3 regions of the Paenibacillus sp. D9 genome follow, and region 3 is predicted to be linked to each of the others. Evidence: riboswitches for the same ligand, from Rfam matches in the RefSeq annotation. Region 3 holds a riboswitch; each other region holds the start of a gene.

Region 1 (7,484 bases), 2.8 Mb from region 3:
GAGCCGAACAGCGTGCGGACGGTCCGGGACCGGGCAGAGAATCTTGATTACGGGGAGCTGTCGCGAATTTCCGGCATCATTCTCGACTTTGTCCAAAAGCAGGACGAAGAGGCGAAGCTGGAGCATAACCACGCGGAGCTATATCCGTTCGGCCGGGAGAAATCGATGTATGAATACCAGGACGTCAAGCAGCAGCTGGTGCAAAGAGAGATGGCCAAACTGGCGTTCAAGCAGTACGAGCTGTTCGAGAATAAAGAGCAGAACATTCGGGAGCTGGTCTCGAACCCGTATCAAAACATGGATAAAGTGGAGTTCCAGAATCGATATCCGGGTTATTCTCTCCCGCAGAGCGTGGGGCGCTATTCTCTCCGGAGCGTGATTGCCATCCTGGACGAAAAAGCTTTCGGAGCGGGCAATCTGGATGATCTGGAGCCGAATCGGATTTATACGTCGGACAAGACAGTTGAAAAAAAGGATATCAATGAATTGAGTCTCAGCTACGAAGGGGAGAATGGTTCGGTTCTGTTTTTATCCGTGCTGAACGGAGAGGGAAGCTCGTCCATGCAGAATTCCGATACAATTCCATCTCGAGAGGTTCTGAAAAACGGATTGGAATTCACGGTCTATGATCGCGCCGGAACGGCTTTTTCGGTGCTGTACCCGTTCAACTCCGGAGGGAAGGACTACAAAGCCAGCCTGGTTGCCTATGTAATGACGGATACGGGGATGTCTCCAAAATGGGAGCTTGACGATGCGGAGACGGCCGCGCTGCTGAAGGGAATCGACTGGAAGGGCCTGACTTGAGTCAAGGGAACTGCATGGGAGAGCCGACGCCGGCGCTGAGGATAACGGATGCCCTGCTCAGGGAATAGAGATTGGCGCAGATTCCCCCAGGGCATATTAGGCAGCCATTTTTTAAATAGCAGGAACGTCCATACACAAAAAAGACCCTGGAGAGAGCAGTTCTCCAGGGTCTGTTTGGGTATTTTAGGAACCGCCGCGACGGCTGCCTCCTGCCTTCGTCCGTCAACGAACGTCGGTTGCGGCAAGCAAGGGATAATGGGTGCCGAGCAGCCAAGCCAGCAGCCAGAGGGCGGCGATGGAGACCGCATACAGGGCATCGATGCGCGACCAGCCATAGACGTAATAGTACGTGCGCTTGCCGCTGCCGCTGCGGAAGCGCCTCGCCTCCATGGCGGCGGCCATCCGGTGGGCGCGCCGGATGCTCTGGGCCAGCAGCGGCAGGGCATACATCCGCAGGCGGCCGTAGATTCCTTTGCGTCCGGGGCCGGCTCCCCGGATCTGGAGCGCTTGGCGGAGCGTGAAGAATTCATCCGCCAGCAGCGGAACCATATTGAGGGCGGCCAGGAAGCTGTAGGCGTACTTGGACGGCATCCGGAGCTGCTGCATGAGCGAGTAGAACAAGGCGACCGGACGGGTCGTAAGCGCGAAGGCGAGTCCGACCGCCGCGACCTGGAGCGAGCGGAGCCCCAGATGCAGCCCGCGATAGAAGCTTTCCTCCGTGATCCGGATCAGGCCGAGCTCGAACCAGAGCGTAGCGCCGGTCCCGAACATGATCATGCCGGAGGCTGACGAGATGAAGACAAGCAGGAACGGGGAAGCGTACAGCAGCACGCGCAGAGGCGGATGTCCGGTTGCAAGCAGCGGCAGCAGGGATGCGGCTGCGAGCAGGGCCATGACATTGGGGTTGTGGACGAACAGGGCGGCGACGAACAGCAGCACGGACACCGCTAGCTTCAGCGTCGGGTTGACGCGATGCAGCCAGGTTTCGCGATGGGAAAAGGTCAGATGCATGCCGTGCCGCCGCTCCTTTCCGCAACAAGCCCGCCGTCGACTAGCCACTGCCGGGTCGCGAAGCGCCGGACCAGCTCCGGGTCGTGGGTGATCATGAGAATGGCGCAGCCGCCCGAGCGAAGCCGTTCCAACTGCTCCATCATCCGCACCGTGCCGCTCGCGTCGAGGCCGAAGGTCGGCTCATCCAGCAGCAGCAGGCGCTGGCCGCCGACCATGGCCGTTGCGACGCTGAGCCTGCGCTTCTGTCCCATCGACAGCTGATAGGGATGGCGGCCGCCGAGGCCGTCGAGCGCGTAGTTCTCCATGAGCGTCCTTGCCCGGCTGCTGCGCTCCGGTTCCCGCAGCGATCGCGGCAAGGAGTAGGCGAGCTCGTCGAGGACGGAGTCCGTCACGAGCTGGAACTCGGGATTTTGGAAGCTCAGCGCGGCATGCTTGGCCATATCCCCGGGCTTTTTCAGGCTTTGGACCGGAATGCCGGGAATGTACAGGCTTCCCTTGGTCTTGATCAGCTTCATGATGGCGAGCAGCAGCGTGCTCTTGCCGGCTCCGTTGACGCCGGTGACGGCGATCCAGTCGCCGGCGTTCACTGCGAGCGGGCCGGTCCGCACCTTGGGCCGGCCGCCCCGCCATCCTTCCAGACCGTCCAGCTCGAGCAGCAGCTCGGCGGAACGGACGCCAGACGACGGAGCGGTCGCTGCGGGGCGGATGGCGGCATTCCGATCGTAGTCCTCCCAGAAGCCGGGGTACCAGATGCCGTATTCCCGCAGCAGATCCCGGTGCTCCCGGAACACGAGGCGAGGAGAGCCGTCGGCCTGGATGCTTCCGTCGGGTCCGAATACAATGACCCGGTCCATATCTTCCGCGATGCCGGCAATCTTGTGCTCGACGATGATGACGGTCCGCCCGCCCCAGACGGAGCGGAGCGAGCTCCATACCTGCCGCGTGCCCTCCTCGTCCAGGAGGGCGGTAGGCTCGTCGAGCAGCAGAGCATCGGGCTCCATGGCGATCATGGCCGCGATGGCAAGCCGCTGCTTCATTCCTTGGGACATGCCGGCTACCGGGAAATGGGGGTCTGCCAGGCACAGGCCGACAGCCTCGAGACAGCGAGAGATGCGGGCCGGCATTTCCTCGCGCGCAATGCCCGCGTTCTCCAGCGCGAAGGCGATTTCTTCGTCGGCATACGGCATGCAGAACTGGGAATCCGGATCCTGGAACACATAGCCCGGCCGGGCGGGAACAAGGCAGCAGTCCGCCTTCATCGGGATGCGGATGGCCGCCGGCACCAGGCCGCCGAGCACCTGCAGCAGCGTCGACTTCCCGCAGCCGCTCGGTCCGAGCAGCAGCACCTTCTGGCCGCGTTCGATGGTCAGGCTCAGCCCTTTGAAGAGGAGCGGAGTGTCTTCTCCGGGATATCGGAGCCGCAGGTTCTCTACGCGCGCCGCAGGCCCGGCATGTTGGACGGGCGCCATCGGCCGTTTCGCTGCAGGCACAGCCTCGTCGGCATGACGCTGCCGTTCGGTGCCGGTTCCGGAGGCATTCATAGAGGGCAAGCGGCCGCTCCCGATGGCGGGAGCGAGAGCTGCAAGCGGCGTCGAAGCCGCGCCGATCTCCCCGCCGTTCGTCGGAGTGTGGCTGCGAATGCAGCCTTTTAGGATGACGTCTGCAGCTTTCATCGCCTTATCCGAGAGCCTCGTAATCCTTGGCCGATGCCGGGCGGATGAGGCTCAGCACGCCGGTGCGCTCCAGCGCCTTGGCCAGCGCCCAGGCGAACAGGCCGGCGATGACGACGCTGCCGAGCAGACGCATGGAGACGAACAAGGTGTAGTTCCAGGCGGTCATTTTATCGATGTAGCTGTAATGCGCGTCGATGAAGATGGAGACGACGGCGGAGCCCAGGGACGCAAGGACCGTCACGATCGGACCTGCCTTCCGGTACAGGAAGGCGGCGAAGATGATTTCGGCTCCGAGACCCTGCAGCACTCCATAGACGAGCGTCGAGGCTCCCCACGATCCGCCCATGAACGCTTCCAGCGCGGCCGCGGCCGTCTCGGCGAGCAGCGCGGCCCCGGGCTTGCGGATCAGGAGGAAGGCGAAGGTGCCGGCCATGAACCACATGCCGTAGCTGAGCTGCTCCGCATGCAGGCCGAGCGGCTTGAGAATGTCGTACATCGGATTCCAGATGCGGTAGATGATGCCGAAAACGACGGCTACGACAAGCGTGACGAGAATGTCGGCGAGCGTCAGTCCTTTTGGACGGTCGGCATTGGGCATGGCGGTGGACATAAGAAATCAGACTCCCTCTCAAGGAAAATTGGAATGTTCCCCACAGATGGCTGCTGACCCGGCCCGACCTCCTCCGGGGGCATAGGAAAAGCCCGCCGGAAGCCGGCGGGCAGAGGGAATAAAGGCATATCCGCGCAGGATGGGCGCAAGCCCGGCGGCGCGGTGCATTCTCTCTACGCTGGCATTACCCAGATCAGATCAATGGTCAGCGGCATACGGCCGCAGTCTCAGCCCGACTTCATCGAGCCCCCATGCATGCTATGGAAATTGTCCTTACTATAACGTGAAAATCGGGAAGCGGCAAGAGGGATTATGGCCGGCGGTCAGCGGGGAGCGATATTTTCCGCGAGCAGCTCGCCCATCGGCGACCAGTCCGGCTCCGGGGGGCGGGTCGGGCTGGACACGGGCAGCAGCGGGAACAGAAGCTCCGCGATGCGGTACGCCTCCTCCAGGTGGGGGTAGCCCGACAGGATGAACCTGTCGATGCCGAGCGCGGCGTACTCCTTCAGGCGAAGCGCCACCGATTCGGGATCGCCGACGAGCGCGGTGCCGACGCCGCCGCGCACGCGGCCGATGCCGGTCCACAGGTTGGGAGCGATCTCGTCCTGCCCTTCGCTGTCGCGGACCAGCTGTGTCATGCGGCGCTGCCCGACCGAATCGAACCGGTCCAGCACGGCCTGCGCGCTCCGGGCGTCCTCCTCGCTGACATGGCGGATGAGCCGGCGGGCTGCGGCCCAGGCTTCCTCCGCCGTCTCCCGGACGATGATCTGCACCCGCAGGCCGATGTCGACCTGCCTGCCGAGAGCCTGGGCGCGGGAGCGGACGTCGGCGATTTTGGCCGCAACCATCTCCGGCGTTTCGGCCCAGGTCAGATAGGTGTCGATATGCTTGGCGGCGACGGCATGGCCGGCTTCCGAGGAGGCTCCGATATAGAGCGGCGGCGACTTGCGGCCGAAGGGAGGGTATTGGAGCCGGGCCCCTTCCACCTGGATATGCCTGCCGCGGAAGGTGACCTCCTCGCCGGCCATCAGGCGATGCCATACTTGCAGGAACTCGTCGGTAGCCTCGTACCGGTCGGCGTGGCTCAGAAAAATGCCGTCACCCCGCATTTCATGCGGATCTCCGCCGGTGACGACGTTCACGAGCAGCCTGCCCGAGGAGAGCCTCTCGAACGTAGCGGCCATGCGGGCGGCGATCGTCACCGAGACGCCTGCCGGGCGGACCGCCACGAGAAAACGCAGGCGCTCCGTGGCGGTCATGAGCGCGGATGCGACGACCCAGCCGTCCTCGCAGGCATGGCCTGTCGGCACGAGCATGCCGGTATAGCCGAGCCTGTCGACGGCCTGGGCGATTTGCCGGAAATAAGGCAAGTCGGTTATTTTGGCGCCTTGCGTCGTGCCCAAGTAGCGCCCGTCTCCCATTGTAGGGAGGTACCAGAATAGTTCCATGATGTCTCCTCCTGCATTATTGTCCGATTTGCCTGATGTCGAATTTATGAACGGGAAGCACCCGGCAGGCTGGCAACCTAGGAATGGAATAGCTCCCGTCTTTCCGTCTGAACGATGAATCTAAGGACGGTACGGCTCCTGCCTGGAGGACGGGCCTCCCAGCGGCATGGCTTCCGCTCGTCCGGTGCGCCCTTGCCGGGCTGCGCCTGACGGCGCCCCGTCCGCGATGCGCCCGATCAGCCATTCGCGGAGCTCGGCGAACTCCCGGCTGGATCGCAGCGGAGCCTTTCCTTCCGCATGCAGAGGATTGGCGAAGTCCTCGACGATCCTTCCCGGAGACGGATGCAGGAGCAGGATGCGCCGGCCGAGCAGCAGCGCTTCGTCGACATCATGCGTGATGAAAAGAATGCATTTGCCCGTTTTCCTCCAGATCTCGCCGACATGAGTCTGCATGGACTCGCGCGTCAGGGCGTCCAGCGCGCTGAACGGCTCATCCATGAGGATGATGCTGGGGTCGGCGGCCAGCGTGCGGGCGATGGCGGCCCGCTGTTTCATGCCTCCCGACAGCTGGTGGGGATACATGGACGCTGCGGAGGCAAGGCCGACCAGCTCCAGATAGGCTTGTGCCTTGCGGCGGCGCTCGGCTTTGGGCATGCCGGCCATTTTCAGGCCGAACTCGACATTGCGGGCAACGGAAAGCCACGGGAACAGGTTGGCATGCTGGAAGACGACGCCGACCTTGGTGTCCGGAGCGGAATGCTGTGCTCCGTCAATGACGATGCGTCCCTCCGACGGCTGGATATACCCTGCGATCAGGTTCAGCAGGGAGGACTTGCCGCATCCGGACGGACCGAGGACACAGATGAATTCATCTCCCGCCAGCTCCAGGCCGATGTCCTGCAGCACGGAAGGGGCAGTCGGTGAAGCCGGGCCGTAGCGAAGGGAGATATGCTCCAGACGGATGCGGCCCGCAGCGGCTTCGCCGGGCGGCGGCACAGGCACGGATGCGGCGCCCGTTCGTTGGGCTGTCACGGTCATGGCGGATCCTCCTTAAGGACGGTAATGGCATGCGGGCGATACGCCCGCCTCAGGCCGTTACTTCAAATAAAGATCGCTTCGGATCGCTTCCTGGAACGTCTTCAGGCCGGGCGCGGATTTGATCGACTTCTGCTCGACGAGGAAATCGGCCGTTTCCTTCAGCAGCGCCCCGAAGGCGCCGGGCTTGTCGGGCGTGCCCATATACTCGGGAAGAGTCTGCTCGGAGGCGTCCAGCACGGTGATCTGCTTCATCGCCGTCAGCGTCTCTTCCGGGGACAGGCCGAGCTCCTTGGCGAGCAGGCCGGACGCTTCCTCGGCATGGTCCCGGTAATACTTGGTCCCCTCGTCGAGCACCTCGATGTAGCCTTTGACGGCTTCCGGATACTTGGAGGCGAACTCCTTGCTCACGACGCCGAATTCTCCGGTAATGCCGCCTCCGGCCGCCACTTCCTTGGAGGTGACGATGACCTTGCCGCCGTCCGCGATCAGCTTGGACTGCACGGGCTGCCAGATGTAGGCTCCGTCGATGTCGCCCCTCTGCCACGCTGCGGCCATTTCGGGGGCGGGCATGTCGATGATCTTGATTCCCGACGGATCGATGTTCTTCTGCTTCAAGGCGGAGAGCAGGCTGAAATGGGAAGTAGAGCTGAATGTGGTGGCGATCGTCTTGCCCTTCAGATCCTCCAGGCTGCCGATGCCTGCGGAAGTCTTCACGACGAGCGCCTCGCTCTCGCCGATGATGTCGTGGATGTAATAGATCTCGTCGGGCAGTCCCTGCGCGATGCCGGAAGCTCCCGGCGGCGTGCCGACCATGCCGAAGTCGATGCTGCCGCCCGCCATGGCAGTGTTGACGTCGCGGCCGGCGTCGAACTTCAGCCACGAGACTTTGACGCCGGGAAA
Region 2 (7,484 bases), 4.1 Mb from region 3:
CCGGCTGCTCCACCGCTCCAGCCGCCCGATTCCCTTCTCCGTGACCGAGGCGTCGAATCCGGCAACATCTTCGGAAGCTCCGCATACGAGGGCGTTCCCCGATTTGCCGACCCAATAGGCCTGACTCGAAAACACCATATGCCTGACCGCTCCGTCGGGCACGTCGAAAGCGCAGATCTGACCGCGAATCGGATGAATGGACTCCGGCAAGCCGAACATCACCTCGAATTCCCCGGACCAGGCTCCGGTACAGATCAACAGCCTGTCCGCCTCGTGCTCTCCGGAATAATCGGTCGAGAGAGCGACGGACCGCTCCCCGGAACCGGATGTCCGCAAAGCAAGCTCCCGCAGGCTGCCGGCTCCGCCTATCATCCTGATCCCGGCCAGCCTGCAAGCCTCGGCCAGCGCTGCAGCGAGGCGGGGAGCCTCGACATGGGCTTCGGACGGCGTGTAGATGCCGCCCGCCGCTCCCCGCGCGAGAAGCGGCTCCATACGGGCGAGCTCGGCGGCGCTCAGCAGCTCGGCTCCGCTGCCGGCCGCCCGCTGCCAGTCCAGTCTCGAGCGCAGCGGGAGCAGATCCGCTTCATGATAAGCGACGCCGACGCTGCCGGTGCGCTTGAGCCCGGCCTTCATGCCGCTGGCTTCCTCGATTGCTGCCGTCCAATCCGGGTAACGGAGCAGGCTGCCGGCGCAAAGATGGAAGAAAGCGTCCGGCTGGTCGGCATTTTCCGAGAACGGTGCCAGCATGCCCGCCGCCGCTCCCGTTGCCTGGCCGCCGAAGCCGCCCTTTTCAATGATGGTCACCTCGCGGCCTCCGCCTCTGGCCGCCTCGTAAGCGCAGCTCAGCCCGATGATGCCGCCTCCGAGGATAAGCACCCTTTCCTTCACAGCCTCCACGCTCCCGAGCGATCGGCTTGGCGCGTGTACAGAGCGCCGGCTTCCGTACTGCTCGCAGAAGCATAGGGAAGCGCGGGGATGCGGCCGGCCAGCCTGGCCAGCCGGCCGGCGCGGATCGCGAGCGCCATCGCTTCGGCCATCGCCACCGGATCAGCCGCCCGCGCCACCGGCGTATTGGCCAGCACGGCCGATGCCCCCAGCTCCATCGCCTGAGCGGCGTCCTTCGCCGAGCCGATTCCGGCGTCCACGATGACGGGGACCGGCGATTCCTCCGCGATCAGTCCGAGGTTGTACGGGTTCAGGATGCCGAGCCCGGTTCCGATCGGTGCGCCGCCCGGCATGACGGCCGCCGCTCCGGCTTCGGCCAGTCTCCGGCAGAGGATGGGGTCGTCGGAGGTGTAAGGCAGCACCGTAAAGCCTTCGGCGACAAGCCTTTCCGTCGCTCGCAGAGTCTCCAGCGGGTCGGGCAGCAGCGTGCGGGAATCGGCGCTGATCTCCACCTTGATCCAGCTGCCGAGCCCTGCCGCTCTGGCCAGGCGCGCGATCCTCACCGCCTCGTCCGCATTGCCTGCGCCCGACGTATTGGGGAGGTAGATCCGCTTTTCTTCGGGCAGATGCTGCAGGATCGAATCGTCTTCAAGCTGCTCCAGGTTGACGCGGCGGACGGCGAACGTAATGACCTCCGCACCGCTTGCCCGGAGCGCCTGCTGCATGACGGCCGGGCTCGGGAAACGGCCCGTTCCGAGGAAGAATCGCGAAGAGAGCCTTGTCCCGCCCACTGTCCAGACATCCCGGCCCAGCTCCAGCTCAGGCTGAAGCTTCGAATCGACAGCGGTTGGACAACCCGTTCGAGGCTCTGTTTGAACTACGACCAAAGCATCTGTCTGAGCCTCTGTTCGAGCCACTGTTTGAGTCTCTGATTGAGCCTCTGTCTGAGCCTCTGTCTGAGCCTCTGTCTGAGCCTCTGTTCGAGCCTCTGTTCGCGGCTCAGCTTGAACCCCCATTTGATCTTCCATCACTCAGCCTCCCCCTACAAAGTGGACCAGCTCGATCTGCATTCCATCCGCCAGCCGATGGCGGCTCCAATTTCCGCGCGCCAGGATGATTCCATCCGCTTCGGCGACAATTCTCTGGCCGGACAGGCCGTGAAATTCGACCAGCTCCTGCAGAGTCGATGAATGCGTAAAGATTTCCTTGCCGTTCAATGTGAGGCGAAGCGGATGGCCCGGTCGGGAACCAGCCTCGGATGAGTCGGTCCGACCGGTTGCAGCCTCGCTTGCGGCAGCGATCAGGCTCCGCAGCTCCCGGCAGACAGCTGCGGGATCGGAGCTGCCGACAACCGCGGAGACGGCGCACAATCTCCTCGCCCCTGCGGCGAGCACCTCGCCTGCATTGCCGGGATGGATGCCGCCGATTGCCGTCCATGGAATGCGAACATGCCGCGCAGCCTGGCGGACGTATTCCAACGTGACCGCCGCCCGGCCCGGCTTGGTTGCCGTCGGATACACCGGCCCGACTCCGATATAGTCGGCGCCGGCCGTCTCGGCCTTCAAGGCCTGCTCCAGGCTGTGGGTGCTGATTCCGACGATCCGTTCCGGACCGAGCAGCTCCCTCGCATCCGCGATGGACAGATCGTCCTGGCCGAGATGGACGCCGTCGGCATCGGATTCAAGCGCGAGCAGGGGATGGTCGTTCACGATGAACGGCACTCCGTACTCCCTCGTAAGCCTGCGCAGCAGGCCCGCTTTCTCTCCCAGCTCCCGCAGCGAAGCTTTTTTGTCCCGCAGCTGCAGGATATCGGCTCCCCCCTCAAGCGTCTCCCGCATGACATCCTCCAGCCTTCTTCCGGGATGGCAGCCCTCGCCCGTAATGACGTACAGGCTGAACTCAAGCTTCTTCATCCTTGGCCTCTCTCTCCGGCGCATCCGCGCCCAAATAATGCCGACACCATTCCCAAGCCGTGTCAGGGTCCGCCGCGCCTTGCGCAAGCACTCTGCCGTCCGGAAACACGACAAGCTTCCCGTTGTCCGGGAGCGCTGCCCGCAGCAGATAAGGATTTAGCGTCAGCCGGCAGCCCAGCCTCTCCAGCCTTTTCTCATACGTTCCGGGTTCGGCAGGCTCCAGCTGCAGCTGGAACGAATCGCGGCCGCACAGAACGGCTATGTTCTGGCGGCGGGTGCTTCCGGCTGCTTCCGAGGCTGCTTCCGAGGCTGCTTTCGGAAGGAGCTCTCGACCTGTTCCCCATAGAGACTCCGCTTCTTCATCCTCCCGCCAAGCATCCTGCGTTCCCGGACGTGTCCCTCCCCCCCTCCGTTCCTGCACCGCTCTTGCGTTGCCGCAGATCGAACAGAGCCTTGACGGTCCGGGCAGCTTCGTTTCGCGCATCGCGTATGGCCACACAGAGGCGGAGACGAGCGTCCGGCGCATACCTTCCCTATCGCCTGCCAGCCATTTGAGCGCTTCAGCCGCCTGCAGCGCCGCGACCATCTCCACGGCCGGCGAGATCATGCCCGCCGTCTCGCAGGTCTGCCCGCTGTCCTGCTCCTCCTCGCCGCCGATCAGGCAGCGCAGGCAGCAGGTCGCGCCGGGAATGAGCGGAGCGCTCATTCCGGCCGCCCCGGCGACGCCGCCGTACAGGAAAGGAATGCCGGCACGGAAGCCGTATTCGCTCAGCACAAGCCTGGCCGCGGCATTGTCCGTACCGTCCAGCACCAGATCGCAGCCGCACGCGATCTTCTCCAGCACGCCGGGGGCCGTGAAATCGGCGGCAAACGCCTTGACTTCCACCATGCCGTTGATCCGTCTCAGCTTCCGCGCGGCGGCCTCCGCCTTGGGAAGCGCCAGCCGGGCATCCTCTTCGTCGAACAGCATCTGGCGCTGCAGATTGCTGAATTCCACGTAGTCGCGGTCGGCAAGCCGCAGCTCGCCTACCCCGGCCCGGGCCATATGCTGCGCCAGCGAAGCTCCGAGCGAGCCGGTACCGGCGACAAGCACGACGGCCTGGCCGATCCGCCGCTGTCCTTTCCAACCGATGGGAGCAAAGCGGATTTGCCTGGAATACCGTTCCTGAATGGCTTCTTGCGCCTCGGATCGGCTTGTTGCCGCCTGCTCAAGCATAGATGCTGCCGCCTCCGGCCTTGAACGCCTCCGCCTGCTCCTTCATGCCCGCCTCGATCGCCTCCGCCGTGTCCAGCCCTTCCCTCTCCGCGTAATCCCGAATGTCCTGCGTGATCCTCATGCTGCAGAACTTCGGCCCGCACATGGAGCAGAAATGAGCGCTCTTGGCGCCTTCCGCAGGGAGCGTCTCGTCGTGGTAGCTCATAGCCCGCTCGGGATCGAGCGACAGATGGAACTGGTCGCGCCAGCGGAATTCGAATCTGGCCTTGGACAGAGCGTCGTCGCGCTTTCGCGCCTGCGGATGGCCCTTGGCGAGATCGGCGGCGTGGGCGGCGATCTTGTAGGTGATGACGCCTTCCTTCACATCCTCCCGGTTCGGCAGCCCCAGATGCTCCTTGGGCGTCACATAACAAAGCATCGCCGTACCGAACCAGCCGATCATCGCCGCCCCGATCGCGCTTGTGATATGGTCGTAGCCCGGCGCGATGTCCGTCGTGAGCGGACCGAGCGTGTAGAAGGGAGCCTCGTCGCAGACCGCGAGCTGGCGGTCCATATTTTCCTTGATCAGATGCATCGGAACATGGCCCGGACCTTCGATCATGACCTGCACATCATGCTTCCAGGCAATCTTGGTCAGCTCGCCGAGCGTGTCCAGCTCCGCGAACTGCGCCTCGTCGTTGGCGTCCGCGATCGATCCCGGCCTCAGCCCGTCGCCCAGCGAGAAGGTCACGTCGTAAGCTTTCATGATTTCGCAGATATCCTCGAAATGCGTGTACAGGAAGTTCTCCCTATGGTGGACGAGGCACCAGGCGGCCATGATGGAGCCTCCCCGGCTGACGATGCCCGTAACGCGCTTCGCGGTCAGCGGCACATATCGGAGCAGCACGCCGGCATGGATGGTGAAATAATCGACTCCCTGCTCCGCCTGCTCGATCAGCGTATCGCGGAACACCTCCCAGTTGAGGTCCTCCGCCTTGCCGTTCACCTTCTCCAGCGCCTGATAGATCGGCACGGTCCCGACCGGAACCGGGGAGTTGCGGATGATCCATTCCCTCGTTGTATGGATGTTCTTGCCGGTGGACAAATCCATGATCGTATCGGCCCCCCAGCGGGTCGCCCACGTCATCTTCTCCACCTCCTCCTCGATCGAGGAGGTCACGGCGGAGTTGCCGATGTTGGCGTTGATCTTCACGTGGAAATGCCGCCCGATGATCATCGGCTCGCTCTCGGGATGGTTGACGTTGGCCGGAATGACCGCTCTTCCCGCCGCGACCTCGGAGCGTACGAATTCAGCTTCCATCCCTTCCCTCAAGGCGATGAACTCCATCTCGGGAGTCACGATGCCCTGCCTTGCGTAATGCAATTGGGTGACATTTTTCCCAGTCAGGGCTCTCCGCGGCAGCCTGCCGGATGGCGGGAAAATATCCGCTCCCCTTGCGGCCGCCTTGACTGCGTCGGAGAAGCCGTTGTCCTCGGGAAGGACGATTCGGCCCTCGTATTCCTCCGTATCCGCCCGTTCTGCGATCCAGCTCCTTCGCATGAGCGGCAAGCCTCTCGCGACATCTGCCTCGTAATCGGTGTCCGTGTAAGGACCGCTTGCGTCATAGATTCGCAGAGGCTCATTCGGGATGGAAACTCCCCGCACCTCGCTGTCCGACAGCGCGATTTCCCTCATCGGAACCATGATATCCTCCCGGCTTCCCTGCATGTAGACTTTGCGGCTGCCCGGCAGCGGCTCGGTATGTATGGCCATGGATAATCAAAAGCCCCCTTAACGGATGATGATATCCGCCAGGGGGCTGCACGCTTGGAAATGCCGGTCATGCCTTTAGTTCCCGATGGTCTGCACGAAAAACGCAGGCTGTCCGGGACACTCTACTGGCCGCTTCCGCCTTCATCGGCAGATTGCGGCAAGCAGATTGGTTGCGCCTATTTCTCCGCCGCCTCCCGCCGAAGGACGGCAAAAAGCCGCCTCCGGTCTGGAAGCGGCGAAAAGAGGCACAGGCCAAATAAAAGGCATGTTCGACCACTTTCCTACGCTGGCATGACCCAGATCAGGTTCGAAGGGACCAAAGCTTACGCTTTATCTCAGCCCGTGCGGGCGCCCCTAGTGGATATCTTGGTATGACTATAAGTCGGGTGGGGGAAGTTGTCAACTAGTGACCAACAGGTCTGTAAAGAATTTTGTGTAAACTCACCAAAGGTGAATGTATCGTCATAGCGCTATTTAGGGTGCAAAAGTAAAGCATTGACGCACGCACAACAGACTCATGAAATTTATATACATGCATGAACATAGATTAGATGTATTATTGGCTGAATGATGCCTTTATTCGACACACTGGGTAGCCCCACCAAAAAATAAAGCGGTTAGCTTAGAAACAGCCTCATAAAGCTCTATAATTTTGAAGCCTTCGGTTCGTATGCGGCAATTACATCCACAATAGAATCAACCGCTAAAAAAGAAAAGTGAAAGAAAGTTTCTGATTCAGCAATCCCATATGACTGTAGTGATAGCCAATGAATGTATTCCGAATTAGTCACCTTGAAGAAGGTATTGTCACTAAAGAACTCTGTGCCGTATCGCCCATCAAGATTATTTATCGTACTAAAACTTTCATCTGTACTTCTGTACGCACGTACTGAATCCTCGAATAGTACCTCTACTCTTTTAGATTCATCATTTGCATCGGAAAGCAGTATACGAAATCCATTGATACTGTCAGAGATTGATTCAACATAATACTTAGATGACAAGTCACTGCCAACTTCAACTTCCCATCTTTGCCAGTTCTTCTCCAAAAGTAACTTCCCTACCTTACCTCCCGGAATATCTTTCACATCAGTTACACCCATATTATTAAAATTACATCCTGACAGTATAATTGTCGTGTTATTCCTCCGATTAGTTGCGATGACTTTTCAATGGATTGCCCTCTCAGTGTCTATATCGAGAAAGGGTATTGTTCAGTTGCGAAAAATTATGAAAAAAACCGCAGAAAACGAAGATAACAAAAAACAGGTCAATCATGGTGGCATCTGACAATAGCTGCCAATAACTTGGCTAATATAGACCTATTAAATGTATCGGCATTTCGATATTTAGGTATAAAAATTAAAGCATTGATGTGCGTACAATTTACTTCAAGAAATCCTTACACGGGTATCACATGGGTTAGATGTATTATTGGTTGAATGATGGGTTCATTCAGCACTGGGTAGCCCCTGCCTAAGAAAAAACCTTGAAAGGCACGAAGCCAATCAAGGTGAATTCTGTGATTTAAGAATAAATATAGAGATCAATATCGACCTCAGCACCTATTTGATGAATAAAACTAATTGCTTCTTTATTGAAATTCATTGCTGGCTTTTGGTTTTCTTCAATGTTTATTACAATTGAAACGAGTATCTCAAGATTATGTGCCTTTTTTAATTCGATCAACTTTTCAGATTCCCCTTGAAATCGTTCA
Region 3 (7,484 bases):
AGCCCAAGCGCCAGAATTCATGAGCCGGGGCATCATCAGACGTTGGGCGCTGCTGCTGGCGGCGGCGCTGTTGTTCCTTCCGCTTGCGGGCTGCTGGGACCGGAAGGAGCTCAATGAGCTCGGCATCATCGCGGCTACCGGCATCGACGTCACCGAGGAGGGGAAGTGGAAGATCAGCTATCAGCTGGTCATTCCAAGCGCCATCTCCTCCCAGAACGGCTTCACGAGCACGACGGAATCTCCGGTCAACGTCTTCTCCACGGAAGGAGAGAGCGTGCGGGGCGCCGTATCCCGGGCGACGCAGGAGATGTCCCGGAGCCTCTACTTCGGGCACAACCAGGTCGTCGTCATCGGCGAGCGTGCCGCCCGCAAGGGAATCGGCGGCTTGCTGGACGTCTATCTCCGCAACGGCAATTCCCGGGAGACGGTCATGGTGTTCGTGACCGAGGGCGAAGCCCGGCCCATCCTGGAGCAGCTGCTTCCGATGGAGAGAATATCGGGCAACGCCTTGACGAGGCTGATCGCGCTGGAAAAAGAGAGCGGGGGCAACTTCCGTCCCCAGACCGTCTATTCGATGCTGCTGCAGCTGCTGGGCCCGCTGCACGCATCCGCCGCCCCCGGCATCGCGATCAGCGGATCGGGCGAGGGCGTGCGCAGCGTGGACGCGAACAAGAGCACGTCGACGCCTTCGAAGGTGAGGCTGCAGAAGCTGGCCTTGTTCCGGGACGACCATATGATCGGCTGGATCCGCACGCATGAGAGCCGGGGCCTGCTCTGGCTGCGCAGCGAAGTGTCCGGGACGACGATTTCCTTTCCGTGCCGCGAAGGAGGACCCAAGGTCAACAGCGCCCGGATCACCGGGCTCAAGACGAAGATGAAGCCTGCGCGGAGCGGAGACGGCTGGCTGCTTCAGGCGGATGTGGAGGCGGACGCAACCTTGTTCGAGTATACATGCGGCGGAAATCTTCATGACCCGGCTGCGGTGGCCGGCATCGAGCGGATGCTCGGCCAGCAGGTCCGATCCGACATCGAGGACGGACTCCAGGCTTCCCAGAGACTGAAGGCGGATGTGGCCGGCATCGGCGAAGCGGTGCGGCGGAAGTATCCGCGTACATGGAAAGGAATCGCTGCGGAGTGGAACAGCAGGTTCTACCCCGAAATGAAAGCCGAGATCGGGGTCCATGTCGGACTGATCAAGACAGGCCGGAGCAACCGCTCCTACGAGCAGGCGAGCGAGGACAGCCGGGAGAGGAAGTGAGGGCATGAAAGCGAAGGAAGCAAGCGTAAGCGCGGGGCAGATCGCCGTCTTCCTCGTGCTGTTCACCATCGGCAGCACCCCGATGTTCGAGCTCGGCTCCGAGGCGGGACAGGATTCCTGGATTGCGATCAGCATCGCTGCCGCCGCGGGCTTCTGCCTGCTGCTCGTCTACCGCGCGCTCTACAACCGGGCCCCCGACACGAACTTGGTCGGGCTGTACAAGCTGCATTTCGGCAAGCTGCTCGGCGGCCTGCTCGGCGCTGCGCTGGCTGTCGTCTTCGCCCTGGAGTCGATGCGCAACGTGCGCGACTTCGGGGAGCTGATCTCCGCCACGTTGCTGCCCCAGACGCCGATGTGGTGCACGATGCTGGTTTTGACGGGAATTGTCTACTACACCGCCAGGCAGGGAGTAGAGGCGTTTTTCCGGGTCAACCAAGTGCTGATTCCGGTGCTGGCCGTCAGCTACATTTCCCTTCTGGGGTTGTTTCTGGCGTCGGGCCTGCTCGACTTCAACCGTCTGCGGCCTGTGCTGGAGAACGGCTTCAGGCCGGTCCTGCACGCGGCGTTTCCCGATATCCTGCCGTTTCCGTTCGGACAGGTCATGGTGCTGATGATGTTCTGGACCTATGCCAGACGCTCCCCGTCCACAGGCGCGATGTCCTATGGCGCCTACATCGGCGTCTCGCTGTTCCTGATCGCGGTCAACATGGTGCTGATGATGGTGCTCGGTCCGGAGCTGTACCGGCTCCCCGCGCTTCCGACGCTGGAGGCGGTGGAGCAGATCCGGCTGTTCAACTTTCTGGAGCGGCTCGATATTCTTGTGACGCTGCTGCTGTACATCGGGCTGTACGTCAAGGCTACGGGACTGTTTTTCGGTTCGGTCATCGCTTTGCGGACAGCCTGGGGAGTTCCCTATCGGGCCGGCGCCCTCGTCATGGCCCCGCTCATCTTCACGGCAAGCTTCCTGGAGCCGATCATGTCGCAGCATTTGTGGACGGGCATGACCGTCTACCTGAAATTCAGTCCCTATTACCAGATCGCGCTGCCGCTGCTCATGCTCGTCATGGGAATCGGATGGGTCAAAAAGAAAGCGCAGCGGCAAGCGGGGCAAGGCGGCGCAAAGGCGAGAGCCGGCGGTCAGGCCAAGGGCCGGGAGGCCGGCGGTCAGAGCGGCAGCGGCCAAAGCGGAGCCGAGAATGCGGCGGCCGGCGGAGCCGAGGCAAGCGGAAGCGGACAGCCGGGAAACGGGAAGGCAGGAGCCGATGGGAGCGCCGAAAAGGCCGGAAGCCAGGACGGGCAGCAGGACGAGAGTCCTGGCTCTGACGGCAAAAACGGCGAGCGGAACAAGGCTCGCGGAGCGCCTGCCGACTCTGACGCCAAGCAGCCGTCTTCAGGCTCGGAAAGTCCGGAAGCCGGCTCTACGTGATGCCGCGCGCCCGCAAATTTCGACACGGAAGGTTGCAATAAAAGGCTTCTCTGCTATAATGGCTCTATTGACAACCGAATGAGCCTGGGGAGCTGGCGTACGCCGGCTGAGAGGGGAGAAGCATCCCGACCCGTTAAACCTGATCTGGATAATGCCAGCGTAGGAACCGCATGTCATCCGAGCCTTTTGCCGCCCTCGGGCGCAACAGGATTCACGTGACGAAGACGTCTTCCTTGGGAGACGTCTTTTTTTATTGTTCCTCTCATGCTGGCGCTCCGGACAAGGCCCGGGCGGGCTCACGGCTGCGAGAGAAAGAAGGGGAAGCAACATGGGCATTTCAAGCAGGATGGGCAAAAAAGCGGGGCTGGCCGCACTTGTTCTGGCGACGCTGCTGGCAGGCTGCGGCGGGAACGGGAACGGCGCAAGCGGCGGGAACAACGGCAGCGGGAACAGCGGCACAGCGACGCCTGCGCCTTCCGGCAGCGCCGGAACGAGCACGTCCGCGCCGGTCAAGAAGGTGAAGGTCGTCCTCGACTGGACGCCGAACACGAATCATACCGGCCTGTACGTCGCCCGGGACAAGGGCTTTTTCCTGAACCACGGCCTCGACGTCGAGATCGTGCAGCCGCCGGAGGGGACGGCCGCCGACACGCTGGTCGCCAAGGGAGAGGCTGAATTCGGCGTCGGCTACCAGGAGAACATTACGCTCGCCCGCAGCGAGGGATTGCCGCTCGTGTCGCTGGCGGCCGTCATCCAGCACAACACTTCCGGCTTTGCTTCGCCGGAGGCCAAGGGCATCAAGGAGCCGAAGGCATTCGAGGGCAAAACCTACGGCGGCTGGGGAGCCCCGGTCGAGCAGGAGGTCATCTCCTCGCTCATGCAGGAGCAGGGCGCCGATGTCGGCAAGGTCAAGATCGTCAACATGGGCAACGCGGACTTCTTCACCGCCGTGAAGCGGAATATCGACTTCGCCTGGATCTATTACGCCTGGACAGGGGTGGAGGCGGAGCTGCGCGGGGAGAAGCTGAACATGGTGTACTTGACCGACTACAGCAAGAAGCTGGATTACTACACGCCGGTGCTGGAAACGAGCGAAAAGCTGATCCAGGAAAGCCCTGATGTGGTGAAGGCGTTCATGGCCGGAGCTTCCGAGGGTTACGCCTACGCGATCTCCGAACCCGACGCCGCCGCGGACATCCTGATCAAGGCCGTTCCGGACCTCAATCCGGAGCTGGTGCGCGCCAGCCAGAAGTGGCTGAGCCCCAAATATCAGGATGACGCTCCGCGCTGGGGCGAGCAGAAGGCGGAAGTCTGGACGAATTATGCCGAGTGGATGCATGAGCACAAGCTGCTGGACACCTTGCCGGATCTGTCCAAGGCGTTCACGAACGATTACTTGCCGGCATCCTGATGCCGGCTGACGGGGAGAGGGAACCGGATATGGCCAATGCGCTTGTAAGCATTCAGATTTTGCCGACGACGCCCGGCGGGGAAAGCGTGCTTCCGTACGTGGACCGGGCGATCGAGATCATCAAGGAGGCCGGCGTGCCGTACCGCGTCGCGCCGCTCGAGACGACGATGGAGGGCGACCTCGTGCGCCTGCTCGCCGTCGTCGCGGAGATGAGCAAGGAGATGGCGGCGATGGGCTGCCCCTCCGTCATCTCTCAGGTGAAGATATACTACAACCCGGAGAACGGCGCCTCGATGGACCGGCTGCTGGAAAAATACCCGGATGGACAGTAGAACGATACGCTGGAGGGCTCTGCTGCCTCCGGTCGTCGTCATGGCCGCCTTCCTGCTCTTGTGGGAGGCGGCCGTGCGTCTGTCCGGGACGGAGGCGTGGCTGCTGCCCGCCCCGAGCGATATCGCCCGGGATGCCTGGTCGGCGCGCCCGAGGCTGGCGCAGCACACGGGTGCGACCTTGAGCCTGACGCTGCTCGGCTTCGCCGGGGGCGCGGCCGCAGGCCTGCTGCTGGGAGCTGTCCTGCATTTGCTGCCGCTCGTGCGATCGGGCTTCTATCCGCTGCTCGTCCTGTCGCAGAACATTCCTGTCATCGCAATCGGGCCGCTGCTCGTCATCTGGTTCGGCTTCGGACTGCTGCCGAAGCTGCTGCTCGTCATGCTCGTCTGCTTTTTTCCCGTCTGCGTCGCCATGCTCGGCGGCCTGCAGGGAGCCGACCCGGGCCTGGAGCGGTACATGCGGATGATCGGAGCGGGCCGCTGGCGCCGCTTCCTCGGCCTGGAGCTGCCGGGCGCGCTGCCGCAGCTGTTCTCGGGCCTCAAGATTGCGGCTTCGTACAGCGTGACGAGCGCGGTCGTGGCGGAGTGGATCGGCTCCGACCGGGGGCTCGGCTACTTCATGCTGCTGTCCTCCAAGGGCTTCAAGACTTCGCTTGTATTCGCCGGAGTCGCGCTTGTCGTGATGCTCAGCCTGATGCTGTTCGCGGCCGTCGCAGGCGCGGAGAAGCTGACGCTGCGCTGGCGGCCGCGCAAGGAGGATGGAAGATGAACGTGCTGGAAATACGGAATCTGCGCAAGTCGTTCGGCAGCGGGGGCCGTCGCGTCGAGGTGCTTGGCGGAGTGTGCCTGACGGTGGGCGAAGGCGAATTCGTCTCGCTCGTCGGCCCTTCCGGCAGCGGCAAAACGACGCTGCTCAGCCTCATCGGGGGGCTGGAGCGGCCGGACTCCGGCGAAATTATGCTCGCCGGGAAGCCGGCTTCGGAGGGAGCCGGCCGCGCCGCGTATATGCCGCAGCAGGCAGCCCTGCTGCCGTGGCGCACGGTCCGGGGCAACATCGAGCTGGCGCTGCGCATCGCGGGCCGAGACCGCGCCGAAGCGAAGCGCCTCGCCGACGAGGGGCTGCGCAGGCTCGGACTGGAAGCCTATGCCCGCTCTTACCCGCATGTGCTGTCCGGCGGCATGCAGCAGCGAGTCTCGTTCCTGCGCGCGCTGCTGTCGCCGCAGCCGCTCATGCTGCTCGACGAGCCGTTCGGCGCGCTTGATGCGCTGACGCGGCAGCGGATGCAGCGCTGGCTGCTGTCGCTGTGGGAGGAGGAGCGCCGCTCGGTGCTGTTCGTCACGCATTCCATCGAGGAGGCGCTGCTGCTGTCCGACCGCGTTCTCGTCCTGTCGGCATCGCCGGCCGTCGTCGTTCGGGAGCTCCAGGTTCCGTTTGCGCGGCCGCGCAGCGCAAAGCTGGGAAGCGATCCGCGGTTCGGCGAGCTGAAGGAGTCTCTCTATGAATCGCTCGGAAGCCTGGAAGAGGGGGATATGCCGTTATGAAACCGATCCATCTGCCTCTCGTCGATGCCCATATCCATCTGGAGCAGTATGCTGCGGATGAGCTGGAAGCGATGCTCGAGCAGTCGTTCAACGGCGGCGTGGCCGCTGTCGTGGCCGTATCCATGGATCTGGATTCCGCCGAGCGGACGCGCAAGCTGGCCGGGCGGCATCCGGGCCGGATCATGCCCGCTTATGGCTGGCATCCCGAGCAGGAGCTGCCGGACGAGGCCGAAATGCAGGCGCTTCTGGCCTGGATCCGGAATCGCCATGAAGCCGGGGAAGCGTTCGCGATCGGAGAGGTCGGACTTCCCTATTACATGCGGACGGAAGCGCAAGCGGAGGGAAAAGGGTTCGACGAATCCGGGTACTTGCGCATCTTGAGGGAATTCGTCTCCCTTGCCGCCGACACCGGCCGTCCGATCATTCTGCACGCCGTCTACGAGGATGCCGCCAAGGCGGTGGAGCTGTTGCGGGAATTCGGCGTCGCACGCGCGCATTTTCACTGGTACAAGGGAGATGAGGCCACGACGAGAATGCTTGCGGATGCCGGATGGTACGTCTCGCTCACTCCGGATGTGCTGTACGAGGAGGAAATCCGCCTGCTTGCCGCCACATACCCGCTTGAGCGCCTCATGACGGAGACGGACGGTCCCTGGCCGTTCGAAGGGCCGTTCGCCGGGCAGGCGACCCATCCCCTTATGATTCGGGAGTCGGTCAGGGAGATTGCCCGTCTGAGAGGAATGGACGAGCGGGAGGCTGCCTCTATGCTGGCCGCGAACGCGCGCAGATTGTATTTTTCCTGAACACAAAGGCGGCGCCCGGATTCTATCCGGGCGCCGCTTCGGTTATTTTGCCAGCTGGCGAAGTCCCTCCATGTACGTATCCACCAGCATGCGAAACGTAACGTTGAGGTCAAGCGGCATGCCGAAGCCTCCGATTCTTTCCAGCGAGGCGAAGCCATGCAGCAGGCTGCGGATGCCGCGCACCGCGTGGATGGCGGCATCGCCCTGCAGCCCGAAGCCCGACATGGCTTCGAGCGCAAGCCGCACGATGGTGCCGCCTGCTTGCTGAAGCTGCTCGTCGTCCGGCTCGGGAGCCCTTTGGATCCCCTCATAAAGCCCAGGATGCGATCGCGCGAACTGAAGATAAGCGGCGCAGAACGATTTCAAGGCTTCGTCGCCTTGCTTGCCGTCGAGCGCCAGCGCGAGGCGTTCGTTAAGCCGCTCCAGCGCGTTCAGGGCGAGCAGTCTCCGAAGCTCGGGCAGTCCCGCGACATGATTGTAGAGAGAGGGAGAGCGGACATTCAGCTTCTGGGCCAGCGACGCCAGCGTTACGGCCTCGAAGCCTTGGGCGTCGGCCAGCTCGGCCGCCGCTCCCAGCAGCGTCCCTTGATCAAGACCGATTCGCGGCGACATGGCTTTTGCCTCCTTGGCGGAATTCGGCTTGCCGGATGGCCCGCTCCAGAACGGCTGCGGGCTGCTGTATCATCCGTCCATGCCCGGCAGCGATAAGCGAGGG

The links. Region 3 has a riboswitch for thiamine pyrophosphate ahead of VE23_RS06265 (ABC transporter substrate-binding protein). Riboswitches for the same ligand answer to the same signal wherever they lie in the genome.
Region 1: another riboswitch for thiamine pyrophosphate. It lies ahead of VE23_RS18480 (ECF transporter S component); the one in region 3 lies ahead of VE23_RS06265 (ABC transporter substrate-binding protein).
Region 2: another riboswitch for thiamine pyrophosphate. It lies ahead of thiC (phosphomethylpyrimidine synthase ThiC); the one in region 3 lies ahead of VE23_RS06265 (ABC transporter substrate-binding protein).

Annotation. Positions count from the first base shown of each region.
Region 1 is NZ_JZEJ01000001.1:4,107,846-4,115,329, forward strand. It holds gene VE23_RS18465 (M28 family metallopeptidase) at 1-804, shown strand, start outside; gene VE23_RS18470 (energy-coupling factor transporter transmembrane component T family protein) at 1,027-1,815, opposite strand; gene VE23_RS18475 (ABC transporter ATP-binding protein) at 1,806-3,488, opposite strand; gene VE23_RS18480 (ECF transporter S component) at 3,493-4,098, opposite strand; TPP riboswitch at 4,252-4,361, opposite strand; gene ssuD (FMNH2-dependent alkanesulfonate monooxygenase) at 4,422-5,546, opposite strand; gene VE23_RS18490 (ABC transporter ATP-binding protein) at 5,667-6,584, opposite strand; gene VE23_RS18495 (taurine ABC transporter substrate-binding protein) at 6,642-7,484, opposite strand, start outside.
Region 2 is NZ_JZEJ01000001.1:5,447,864-5,455,347, reverse strand. It holds gene thiO (glycine oxidase ThiO) at 1-888, opposite strand, end outside; gene VE23_RS24380 (thiazole synthase) at 885-1,676, opposite strand; gene thiE (thiamine phosphate synthase) at 1,917-2,798, opposite strand; gene VE23_RS24370 (ThiF family adenylyltransferase) at 2,785-4,014, opposite strand; gene thiC (phosphomethylpyrimidine synthase ThiC) at 4,007-5,767, opposite strand; TPP riboswitch at 6,029-6,133, opposite strand; gene VE23_RS24360 (hypothetical protein) at 6,412-6,870, opposite strand; gene VE23_RS24355 (DUF4279 domain-containing protein) at 7,295-7,484, opposite strand, start outside.
Region 3 is NZ_JZEJ01000001.1:1,335,274-1,342,757, reverse strand. It holds gene VE23_RS06280 (spore germination protein) at 1-23, shown strand, start outside; gene VE23_RS06275 (Ger(x)C family spore germination protein) at 20-1,258, shown strand; gene VE23_RS06270 (GerAB/ArcD/ProY family transporter) at 1,263-2,684, shown strand; TPP riboswitch at 2,760-2,868, shown strand; gene VE23_RS06265 (ABC transporter substrate-binding protein) at 3,013-4,095, shown strand; gene VE23_RS06260 (thiamine-binding protein) at 4,125-4,427, shown strand; gene VE23_RS06255 (ABC transporter permease) at 4,417-5,193, shown strand; gene VE23_RS06250 (ABC transporter ATP-binding protein) at 5,190-5,966, shown strand; gene VE23_RS06245 (TatD family hydrolase) at 5,963-6,769, shown strand; gene VE23_RS06240 (TetR/AcrR family transcriptional regulator) at 6,812-7,381, opposite strand; gene VE23_RS06235 (MBL fold metallo-hydrolase) at 7,359-7,484, opposite strand, start outside.